Regions from separate parts of the Nesterenkonia halotolerans genome, predicted to be linked through region 1. Evidence: riboswitches for the same ligand, from Rfam matches in the RefSeq annotation. Region 1 holds a riboswitch; each other region holds the start of a gene.
The links. A riboswitch is a leader RNA that binds a small molecule or an ion and turns the genes downstream of it on or off. The one in region 1 is predicted to bind S-adenosylmethionine.
Positions count from the first base shown of each region.

Region 2: another riboswitch for S-adenosylmethionine. It lies ahead of H4W26_RS07275 (flavin reductase family protein); the one in region 1 lies ahead of H4W26_RS06310 (O-acetylhomoserine aminocarboxypropyltransferase/cysteine synthase family protein).
Region 3: another riboswitch for S-adenosylmethionine. It lies ahead of H4W26_RS04355 (LLM class flavin-dependent oxidoreductase); the one in region 1 lies ahead of H4W26_RS06310 (O-acetylhomoserine aminocarboxypropyltransferase/cysteine synthase family protein).

Region 1 covers NZ_JADBEE010000001.1:1,373,171-1,376,757, forward strand. The annotation lists gene H4W26_RS06310 (O-acetylhomoserine aminocarboxypropyltransferase/cysteine synthase family protein) at 1-1,410, opposite strand, end outside; SAM riboswitch class IV at 1,544-1,673, opposite strand; gene H4W26_RS06315 (hypothetical protein) at 1,955-2,383, shown strand; gene H4W26_RS06320 (FAD-binding oxidoreductase) at 2,540-3,587, shown strand, end outside.
Region 2 covers NZ_JADBEE010000001.1:1,587,079-1,590,665, reverse strand. The annotation lists gene acs (acetate--CoA ligase) at 1-1,398, opposite strand, end outside; gene H4W26_RS07275 (flavin reductase family protein) at 1,479-2,009, opposite strand; SAM riboswitch class I at 2,018-2,104, opposite strand; SAM riboswitch class I at 2,288-2,374, shown strand; gene H4W26_RS07270 (acyl-CoA dehydrogenase family protein) at 2,380-3,587, shown strand, end outside.
Region 3 covers NZ_JADBEE010000001.1:948,490-952,076, forward strand. The annotation lists gene H4W26_RS04350 (ABC transporter substrate-binding protein) at 1-1,087, opposite strand, end outside; gene H4W26_RS04355 (LLM class flavin-dependent oxidoreductase) at 1,196-2,584, opposite strand; SAM riboswitch class IV at 2,648-2,763, opposite strand; gene H4W26_RS04360 (hypothetical protein) at 2,870-3,587, opposite strand, start outside.

The DNA.
Region 1 (3,587 bases):
ACTCTGGTCATCCGCGGAAGACTCCTGGTCAGACGCATGCCCGGCACCCCGGTCGGCAGACTGGATGGCGGCTGCCTTGTCGAGCCCCTGAGCCAGATCGGCGATGATGTCGTCGATGTGTTCCAGACCCACGGAGAGCCTCACGAGACCGGGCTTGACCCCTGCAGCATGCTGCTCAGCGGGGCTCAGCTGCCGGTGCGTGGTGGAGGCGGGATGAATCGCCAGCGAGCGCACATCACCGACGTTGGCCACCAACGAATGCAGCTCCAGCGCGTCCACCAGCGTCTGGCCCGCACGGGCCTGCGTGGCGTCGTCGTCGCCGGGTCCGCCGGCAAGCTCGAAGGCCAACACAGCACCGGTGCCTCGGGGCAGGTACTTCTGCGCCCGCTCGTAGCAGGGGCTCGACGGCAGCCCGGAGTAGTAGACGCGCTTCACTGCCTCGTGGCCCTCCAGGTACTCGGCCACTTTCTGAGCGTTGGCGACATGACGCTCCACGCGCAGCGAGAGGGTCTCCAGGCCGAGGTTGATCTCGAAGGCGTTGTGCGGAGACAACGCCGGACCGAGGTCGCGCAGCAGCTGCACGCGGGCCTTGAGGATGAAGGAGAGGTTGACCCCGAAGATCCCCTCAGGCCCGAGATCCCGGCCGAAGACCAGCCCGTGGTAGCTCTCATCCGGGGTGCTGAAGCCGGGGAAGCGCTCCGGGTGGGCGAAGTAGTCGAAGCGCCCGGAGTCCACGATCACCCCGGCGATGGCAGTGCCGTGACCGCCGAGGAACTTGGTGGCCGAATGCACGACGACGTCGGCGCCGAAGTCGATCGGCTTGATCAGGTACGGGGTGGTCAGGGTGGAGTCGATGATCAGCGGCGCGCCATGCTCGTGGGCGACCGATGCCACCCCCTCGATGTCCAGCACGTCCCCGCGCGGGTTGGCCACAGCCTCACCGAAGAAGGCGACGGTGTTCTCCCGGGTGGCGGCCCGCCAGGACTCCAAGTCATCGGGGTCCTCCACGAAGGTGACCTCGATGCCGAACTTCGGCAGCGTGTGCTTGAAGAGGTTCTGCGTGCCGCCGTAGAGGGTGGGTGAGGCGACGATGTGGCTGCCGGACTCGGCGATGTTCAGCAGCGCCAGCGAGGTGGCGGCCTGACCGGAGCCGACGCCGAGAGCCCCGACGCCGCCTTCGAGGGCGGCGATCTTGTCCTCGATCGCCTGGACCGTGGGATTGCCGATGCGCGAGTAGATCGGCGCGATCTCCTCGAGGCCGAAGCGACGTGCTGCCGCGGCGGTGTCGGGGAAGACGAAGGATGTGGTCTGGTGGATCGGCAGGGCCCGTGCTCCGGTGGCGGGATCGGGGGCAACCCCGGCGTGGATCTGCTGGGTCTCAAACTGCCAGGTGCTGTTGTCGTTGCTCAAGGGACTGCTCCGTTCAATGCGGTCCTTGGGGCTGAGCCGCGCATGAACGTCGCTGCCGGGGAGAGAACTTCCGGCGTTGAATCCTGTACGGCCCCGTCCTGAGGACTGGGTTTAAGGGCCCGCACTGGTGTGTGGCCCGCGCTTGCTGCGTCGACCACCGATGCTCGGTGGCTGCCGCAGCCAGGTCGTCACCCGGGGCACCCCACCGCGAACTGGAGGGTTGCCGGCCAGCAAACCGGGGTTTTGCGCTGGCACTCTTGACCTAGGCATAAGTCTGCATCGCGGAACGCCCCGGTGCAAGTGCACCCCCTCCGTTGAAAAAATCGTAGAGCTCTAGCAAGTCGTAGGGCTGTAGCTCTACGACAACGCAAGAGCTCTACGATTTTCTGCCACTGGCGTGGCAACAGGACCCGAGATCAGCAGCGTGGCTGCCAACGATTGAGCACCCGCTGAGCGCGATGAGGACATCCCGCAATGGCAGGTCCATCCGGAGGGCCGACCTTCATTCCTGCCTTTGCGGTGCAATTTCTGCGAGCGTGAAGCGATGGGACATCAGATGCGAACCTTCGGCGCGACCACCGTCATGGGAGCACTGCTGGGCGGGTCTCTGCTCGGATGCACGACCAACCTGCAGGACCCGGATACGCCGGCCGGTGTTCCGAACTACGTCGTGGAGGAAGAAGCCGGCGGACCCGACATGGCCTTGGAAGGACAGATCGCCGAGCTCGATGGATGCTTCTACATCAAGGGCCCTGAGCCGGAGGAGCAACTGACGCTGGCAATCTTCCCCGCGCATGAGATCCATGAAACGTCCAGCGGCTCAGGATTCGCCTTCCGCGGCGAAGCCTTCTCCGACGGTGATGGGATCACCGTGGGTGGCGGCGAGGCCGGACCCACCATCTACGCAGTTCCTGATCAGTGTGATGACGAAGTCCAGCAGTGGCGGGTCACTCCGTCCACGCCCGCGCCGTGAAATCCGCCCTCGCATCGAAGAATCGTAGAGCTATCGCGTCGTCGTAAGGCTATAGCCCTACGACTTGCTAGAGCTCTACGATTTTTCCGGGTGGGGGGCTCTTCCGCGGGGTCTTCGCGGGGAGGGTGTGACGCGCCTGACCTACACTCAGTTCCCATGAGCTCCTCCGACAATGATGTCCGCACAGCCCTGCGCAGCGCCTTCGCGCCCGACGCCTTGACCACCGACCCGGCGCAGCTCGACTCCCACTCCGTGGACAAGGGGCCGCTGGAGCACTGGCAGGTGCACACCCCGCTCGCCGTCGTCTTCGCGGAATCGGTCGCGGACGTCCAGCAGCTGGTGCAGCTCTCCGCCGAGCACGGCTTCCCACTGATCACCCGCGGAGCCGGGACCTCCGTCTCCGGCGGAGCCAACACGACAGCAGGCTCGGTGGTATTGAACCTGACCCGCATGAACAAGATCCTGGCGATGCGTCCCGAGGACGAGGTCGCCGTCGTCGAACCGGGCGTGATCAACGCGGACCTGAACACCGCCGCCGCGCAGCACGGGCTGATGTACGCCCCGGACCCGGCCAGCTACCGCACCTCCACCATCGGGGGCAACGTCGCCACCAACGCCGGCGGGCTGCGCTGCGCCAAGTACGGTGTCACCCGGGACTCCGTGCTGGCCCTGGACGTGGTGCTGGCCGACGGTACATTCATCCACACTGGACAGGCCACCTTCAAAGGGGTCGCCGGCTATGACCTGACCAGCCTGTTCGTCGGGTCCGAGGGGACGCTGGGCATCGTCGTCGGCATCACCGTGCGGCTGCGTCACCTGAGTCAGCACACCGAGACCATCGCCGCGTTCTTCGACGAGCTCACCACCGCGGCCCAGGGCGTGCTCGACATCGGCAAGGCCCGCGTCCAGCCGGCGATCACCGAGCTGCTGGATCACCGCACCATGCTCGCACTGGACGAGGCGCAGGGCTCGGATCTTGCCACCCGCGGGAACACCCTCCTGCTCATCCAGACCGACGGGCACGGGGCGGGCATCGAGGCGGAGATCATCCGCGAGGTGCTGCGCGCCCTCGGCGCCACGGTCAGCGACCCCGGCTCCACCGAATCAGAACGCCTCATCGAGCTGCGCCGTCACGCCCGTGGGGACGGCGTCGTCACCGAGGTCCGTGTGGGAGAGGACGTCGCCGTGCCGCGGTCCCGGCTGG
Region 2 (3,587 bases), 210 kb from region 1:
GGGGACGGTTCGGCCGGCATCATCGACGACGGCTGCGCCCCAGCCCGGCAACTCGCGGCTGGCCGCGCCGGGCTTGAGCTGCGCGTCCTCCGGACGCGGGGAGAGCACCGTGGAGCCGGATTCGGACTGCCACCAGGTGTCCACCATGGGAAGTGCGGGTCTTCCGGCGTCGTCGGTGGTGTTTCTGCCGATCTCGCGGCGGATCCAGTGCCAGGCCTCGGGGTTGACGGCCTCGCCCACGGTGCCGGCGAGCCGGATCGAGGAGAGGTCGTACTGCGCCGGAACGCCCTCGGGGAACCATCCCATCAGTGAGCGCACCAGGGTCGGAGCGGTGTAGTAGGTGGTCACCCTGTGCCGTTCGATGATCTCAAAGTGGCGTCCTTCGTGCGGAGTGTTCGGCGTCCCCTCGAATATCACCTGGGTGGCGCCAGCGGCCAGCGGACCGTAGATCTCATAGGTGTGTGCGGTCACCCAGGCCAGGTCAGCCGTGCACCAGTGGACGTCATGGGTGCGCCGGGCCGGATCCGGATGGGCGAAGAGCCGCAGGTAGGTGTAGAGCGCTCCGGTCAGGTAGCCGCCGGTGGTGTGGACCAATCCCTTGGGCTTGCCGGTGGTCCCGGAGGTGTACATGATGAACAGCTCGGTCTCGGCCTCGAAGAACTCCGGGGCATGCTCGGTGGAGGCAGTCTCCACCACCTCGTGCCACCAGAGGTCACGCCCAGGCGTCCACTCGATGGGGGAGTCGGTGCGGTTGATGACCAGGACGTGCTCAAGGTTCCCGCCGTGCTCGGTGGTCGCCTCGGCCACGGCGGCGTCGGCATTGGCCTTCACCGGGACTGCCTTGCCGCGGCGGAACTGACCATCCGTGGTGACCAGCAGCTTCGCCCCGGTGTCCTCCACGCGGAACTTCAGCGCCTCGGCGGAGAAGCCTCCGAAGACCAGCGAGTGCACCGCACCGAGCCGGGCGCAGGCCAGCGTGATCACGATGGTTTCCACCAGCACCGGCAGGTAGATGACCACACGGTCGCCACGAGTGATGCCCATGGCGGTCAGCGCATTGGCCGCCTGATTGACCCGGCGGCCCAGCTCGGCGTAGCTGACATCCTCGCGGTCACCGGGCTCGCCCTCGAAGTGCAGCGCGATCGTCTCGCCGCGCCCGGCGGCGATGTGGCGATCCACGCAGTTCACGGCCGCGTTGAGCGTCCCACCCTCGTACCAGCCGATCCTCGGGCCGCGCTTGGTGGTCGGGTCGGGCGGAGTCCAGGTGTGGGTGTTCTCCCACGGTGTGGCCCAGTCGAGCAGGGTGGCGGCCTCGGACCAGAACGCCAGGCGCTGGTCCTCGTCAGTCGGGTCGGCCCAGCTGTGGACATCTGCGACCAGCGGGTCTGCGGGGAACACAGCGCGCTGCGCCGTCGAAGAGGGCGCGGCTGTGTCCAGGGCAGGGGAGCGCGAGGTGGTCAACGAGGGGTCCTTCAGGGTCAGCTCAGGGGGGTCAGGGTCTTGAACTCGTGCTGGTGGAAGACCAGACCGGCGGCGTCCTCGGTGAATCCCAGATCCAGGATCTCCAGCACGATGATGTCGTGGTCACCGGCCCTGACCTGGTCGTAGATACGGGTGCGCAGCCACATCGGCACGCCTTCGAGCAGCAGGGCGGAACCGTGGAGCTGGTACTCCACCCCGGTGAAGCGGTTCGCGCGGTCCTTCGAGGCGATCTGCCGGCAGAGCCCGTTCTGATCCCGGCCCAGCACCGAGATACCCAGCTCACTGCCGCTGCGCTCGAGTTTGGGCCAGGTGGAGGAATCGTGCTGCACCGCGAGGGTGACCAACGGCGGCTCCAGGGAGACTCCCACCGTGAAGGTGGACGCGATGATCGCCTCGGGGGAGCCGTCGACCTCCGCGCCAACCGCGACCACGCCTTGCGGGAACTGAGCGAGGGCATGGCGCAGCGCAAAAGAGTCCACGCGAGATGCGGCTGCAGGATCTTCGAGAGTACGAGCAGGGACAGACATATTGATCAACTCCATCGGTCCTGGCGTTAGCACCCGGCATATCCGGGTTGCTGCGGCGTCTCTGAGCCAGATCTCTCAGCCGCTCGGGATGGCTACAGGTTCAAAGCTACGGGCTCGCACCGTGGAGCAGCAAGATTTGTTCGCACTGTGAGACGCCGTATGACGTCCGGAGCCTCCCGGCAACCTAGTGTGTTCAGGTCCGTGAATGAACACACGACGACATGTGAAGTCATGACCATTTGACGAAACAGCATGCTTGTCCTCTATATTTGAGCCCATCACCATCCAGAGCGACTGAGGGATCTGGCCCGTCGACGTCGCAGCAACCCGGGATTGCCGGGTGCTACCGCCAGAATCGATGGAGGAAAGTATGAACATACATCTGCCTGTCTCTGCTGAGCTTCGAGACGCTGTGGAGCGCGCCGGGCTCTCTGCCCTGGATCGTGAACGCCATAGGGAACTGGCCCGTGAACAGGTGCGCACCCTCGCCGACGCCGGCATCGGTCGGCTCCGACTTCCGTTGTCCTCCGGGGGCAGCGGGCTGGACTGGGTGCAGACCAGTGTGGTGCTCCTGGAGCTCGCGGCGCAGGACAGCAATCTTCCCCAGGTGCTGCGCGGGCACTTCGCGGTGGAGGAGGACCTGCTCTGGCGCCCGGCGGGGGAAGAGCCTGTGCAGGGCTGGCTGGCGCGTCTCGCCGCCGGTGAGCTGGTGGGCAATGCGTGGACCGAACCTGGCAAGGGCGGATTTCACCGTTCAGGGACGCTGGTCAGCGAGACTTCCACAGGACCGGTGGTCAACGGAGTGAAGTACTACACCACCGGGGCGATCTTCGCGGACTGGCTCGATGTCACAGCTCGGGACGCCGACGACAATGAGCTTGCGGTGCTGGTTCGTCGGGACCAGCCCGGTGTCCAGATCGAGGATGACTGGGATGGATTCGGTCAGCGCACTACAGGTTCAGGGACCGCACGGCTCTCCGATGCCGCGGTGCAGACCTCGGAGCTGCGTGGACTCACGGACCGCTTCCCCTACCAGACGGCCCTGTACCAGCACATCCTGCTGATCGTCCTGGCCGGGATCGTCGAAGCCGCAGCGCGAGACGCGGCCGCACTGCTGCACGAGCGTCCCCGCACCTATACCCACGCCAACACTCGCACACCCCGCACGGACCCCCAGCTGCTCCAGGTGATCGGTGAGGTGGATGCGGCTGCGGCGCTGGCCAGGGCACAGGTGCTCCACACGGCCACCTATCTTGATGCCGCTTTCGCCGCGCGCACTGCCGGGCCGGAGGAGGCGATCGCTGCCGCCAACGCCGCCGAACTCTCCACTGGACGCGCCCAGGTGGCTCTGCACCGACCGGCGCTGGAAGCTGTCACGCGCATCTTCGACGTGCTCGGCGCCTCGGGAGTCAGCCAGACTCGCGGTCTCGACCGTCATTGGCGCAACGCCCGCACGGTCACCAGCCACAACCCTTGGGTGTACAAGGCCCGGATAGCCGGAGATCACCGCGTCAACGGCACCGAACCGGTGCGGCTGTGGAGCGTGGGCGAGCCAGACCTCCCGGCCGTCACCCAGCT
Region 3 (3,587 bases), 420 kb from region 1:
TCCAGCCGGCCTCGTCCAGGAGCTCATTGGCGCGGTCCAGATCGAAGGGATACTCGCTGGCCGCCTCGGCGTCGTAGGCGGGGGTGCTCTGCGAGAGATACCCGCTGGGCTCGAAGGGGACGGTGCCCAGGAAGGCGGATTCGATGTTGGCTTCCCGGTCGGTGGCGAAGCTGAGGGCCTGGCGGACCTGCTGATCGGTGAAGACGCCCTTCTCGGTGTTCAGGTTGATCACCACGGGACGGCCCGGGGTGATGTACTGCTCGAAGTCGAACCGCTCCTTGGCCTCGGCAATGTTCACCGCAGGGATCTCGCCCACGGCGTCGCTCTCTTCGGAGAGCAGCGAGCCGTAGCGCGAGGTGTTGTCCGGGATGAAGCTCCAGCGGATGCCCTCCACGTAGGCCGGGCCCTGGTGCTTGGCGTTCTCGGGGGCGGAGTTGTAGTCCTCATTGCGGGCGAACTCGAGGTACTGCCCGCTCTCCCAGGCCTGCACGGTGAAGGGCCCGGAGCCGATGGGGGCGCGGCAGTTCTCCTCTGCGCTGCGGTTCTCCAGCGCGGTGGGTGACTGGATGCCGAAGTAGGACTGGGAGAGCGTGGAGAGGAAGGGCGAGAACGGCGCGGAGAGCTGGATCTCCACGGTGTGCTCGTTCACGGCAGTCGCGTCTTCGTAGAACCCGCCCAGGTGGGCGGCGGCGGTGCCGTTGCCGCCGTCGAGCCAGGAGTCGAAGTTGTACGCCACGGCCTCGGCGTCGACCGGGGTGCCGTCGGTGAAGGAGACGTCTTCGCGCAGGTCCAGGGTCCAGACGAGCTGGTCCTCGGAGACCTCCCAGTCGGTGGCGAGCCAGGGGACGATCTCGCCGTCGTTGTCCTGAGAGACCAGTGAGTCCAGGATCTGGCGCGCGGTGAAGTTCTCCTGAATCCAGCCTCCGTAGACGCATTTGGGCTCTTGGAGGTGGCCGTATTCGATGATGCCGCCGGACTGGGGTTCACCGGTGGGCTGCCGCTCGGCGACCTGTTCGGTGCTTACCAGGCCGGAGGCGCTGCCGCAGCTGGTGAGGACGGCGGCGCTGAGCAGTGCTGCTGCACCCATGGGAAGTCTGGATCTCCACTTGTTTATGGGTGCGTTCGGGGAGGGCGGGGTGGTCATGGGGCTCCTTCTCGGAGTGGTTCAGAGGGGAAGAATGGTGGCGCGCAGCGCTCAGACGGTGGCAGGGACCTGGGCGAATGCGCCGCGGTAGCGCGCACCGGGGTGGGTCTCCGGCAGGCGGTCGCGGCCGAACAGTTTCTGCCGCAGCGTGCCTGGGGTGTATTCGCGCTGGGCCAGTCCGCGCTCGCGCAGGACGGGCAGCACCTTGTCGGCGAACTCCTGGAAGGAGCCCGGGATCACCCAGTTGACGACGTTGACCCCGTCCACCCCGGCGTCCTGCCATTGCTGGAGCTGATCCGCGATCTGTTCCGGGGTGCCGACGATCCGGTTGTTGCGGTTGGAGCGCCAGGCGATGTCGGCCACCAGCGGCTCTCGGTCCGTGATGGTCTTGGACGCCCATTCGGTGAACCCGCGCCGGGTGTTGGTCTGCACGTCCTTCAGCGGAGTCTCCGGCGGGTAGACGCGACCCTCTGGGTCCACCAGCGCCGAGTGCGCGAGGTAGCCGTCCAGCGAGGCGAACTCTTCGGCTTCGGTGAGCTTGCGCTGCCCCTCTTCCTCGGTGTCCCCGATGATGAAGCTCAGCCCCTGGAAGAACTTGATGTCCTCAGGGGCCCGTCCGGCTTCGACGGCGCGGGCGCGGGTGTCTTGGATCTGCGCTCTGGCGACTTCTGGGTTCGGTGCTGCAAGGAAGACCGCTTCGGCGTTGCGGGCGGCGAAGTCGCGACCGGAGGCGGAGGAGCCGGCCTGGAAGAGGACCGGGGTGCGCTGCGGGGAGGGTGAGGGAAGGTGGGGGCCCTCCACCGAGTAGCGTTCGCCCTGGTGGTAGATCTTATGCACCTTGGCGGGGTCCGAGTACTGGGAGCCGGAACGGTCCTTGATGACCGCACCTTCGTCCCAGGAGCCTTCCCAGAGCTTGTAGGTCACGTCGACGTACTCTTCGGCCCAGCGGTAGCGCTCGGAGTGTTCGGTCAGTCGTGGCATTCCGTAGTTGCGGGAGCCGTTGTCCTGCATGCCGGTGACGATGTTCCAGGCGATCCGCCCCTTGGAGATGTGATCCAGTGTGGAGATCTGCCGGGCGAACTGGAACGGGTGCGACTGGAAGACGTTGGAGGTGGTGGCCAGGCCGATGTTCTCCGTGACCACTGCGAGGGCACCGAGGAGCACCGTCGGGTCGTTGGAGGGGATCTGGAGCCCCTCGTTGAGGTAGACCGAGTAGTCGGCATCGGAGTCTCCGTAGTGGCCGGAGACATCGGCGAAGAACATGGCGTCGAACTTGGCGTCCTCGAGGATCTTGGCCAGGTTGATCCACGTGGCCACATCCGTGAACTCGGTCTGCTGGGCGTCCTCTCGGCGCCACTGACCGTGGTGGATGTGGCTGTTCGTGTTCATCACGAAGGCGTTGAAGTGCAGCGGGGTGCGTGCGGAGTTCTGCTCAGGCATGAGGTATCCACGTCTCTCTTTGACCGTGGCACTCCTGCGTACTCCGAGGGAGCTGGCGCAGGGGCACCGTACTTGCCCGGGCGGTTGCGACACCGGGCCGAATCATCACCTGGAGCACCCCACTACGGTGAGAGGGTTGCTGTCCGGACAGCCAGGGCTGTGGTCCGGAACTCGTGATTCTGTGGTTCAGCTTAGAGCGCTACAGAGCTGAACACAAGTGATGAACATAGTGATTGACATAAATGGAAACGCGTCATCAGTGTTGGGCTCGAGCCGGCGAGACGGCTACACAGGACGGTTGAGTCCGTCACCGTCCCACGTCAGGTCAGCGTTTGTCCGGATGAGGAGCACTTCGAGGCCGGGTGTCTGCATCAGCTCGCCGATGAGTTCGCTGGTTCCCGCCACCAGCGTCGAGTCGCAATCGATCTCTGTGGCGAGCACCCAGGAGTGATCGTCTGGCCACAGGAGGCTGGGCGACTGGACCCACTGGGGGTGCTCGGCCCACGGCGCCCGTGCAGGCCAATCAGGGTCGGAGAAGTGCTCTGCACCGGCCTGAAAGAGGAAATAGTGCCGCCCGGTCTCTCCATGGAGGTCGAACCGCGGACCGGTCGCGATCTCAGGGGGAAGCACGCCAGAGCCTGGTTTCGGCGTATTCCAAGCGATCGTCGGGAGAGTCCGCTTCACCAACCGGAGGATCCTCCTGCTGAACCTGCGGGCGGCAGCAGCCCTCCTACGAAACGACACCGCGGCGCGCCACACAACTGCCTCGGCGTGGTGGTCAGCCGAAGAGCCGTCACCCGTTTCGACCACCATGAACTGCACCCCAGCCGAGCTCACGAGGCCACCCCATCCTTCCCAGACAGCAGCAATACCGGCATCGGGGGTCGCAGTATGCCGGGCAAGCACGCGGGCGAGGACCGAGAGCGACCTCGCCTCGAGGCTTCCCATAGATGGAACACCGTAGCGCCACCCATCAGGAGCGACAGCCTCCTGCGCGTCATCG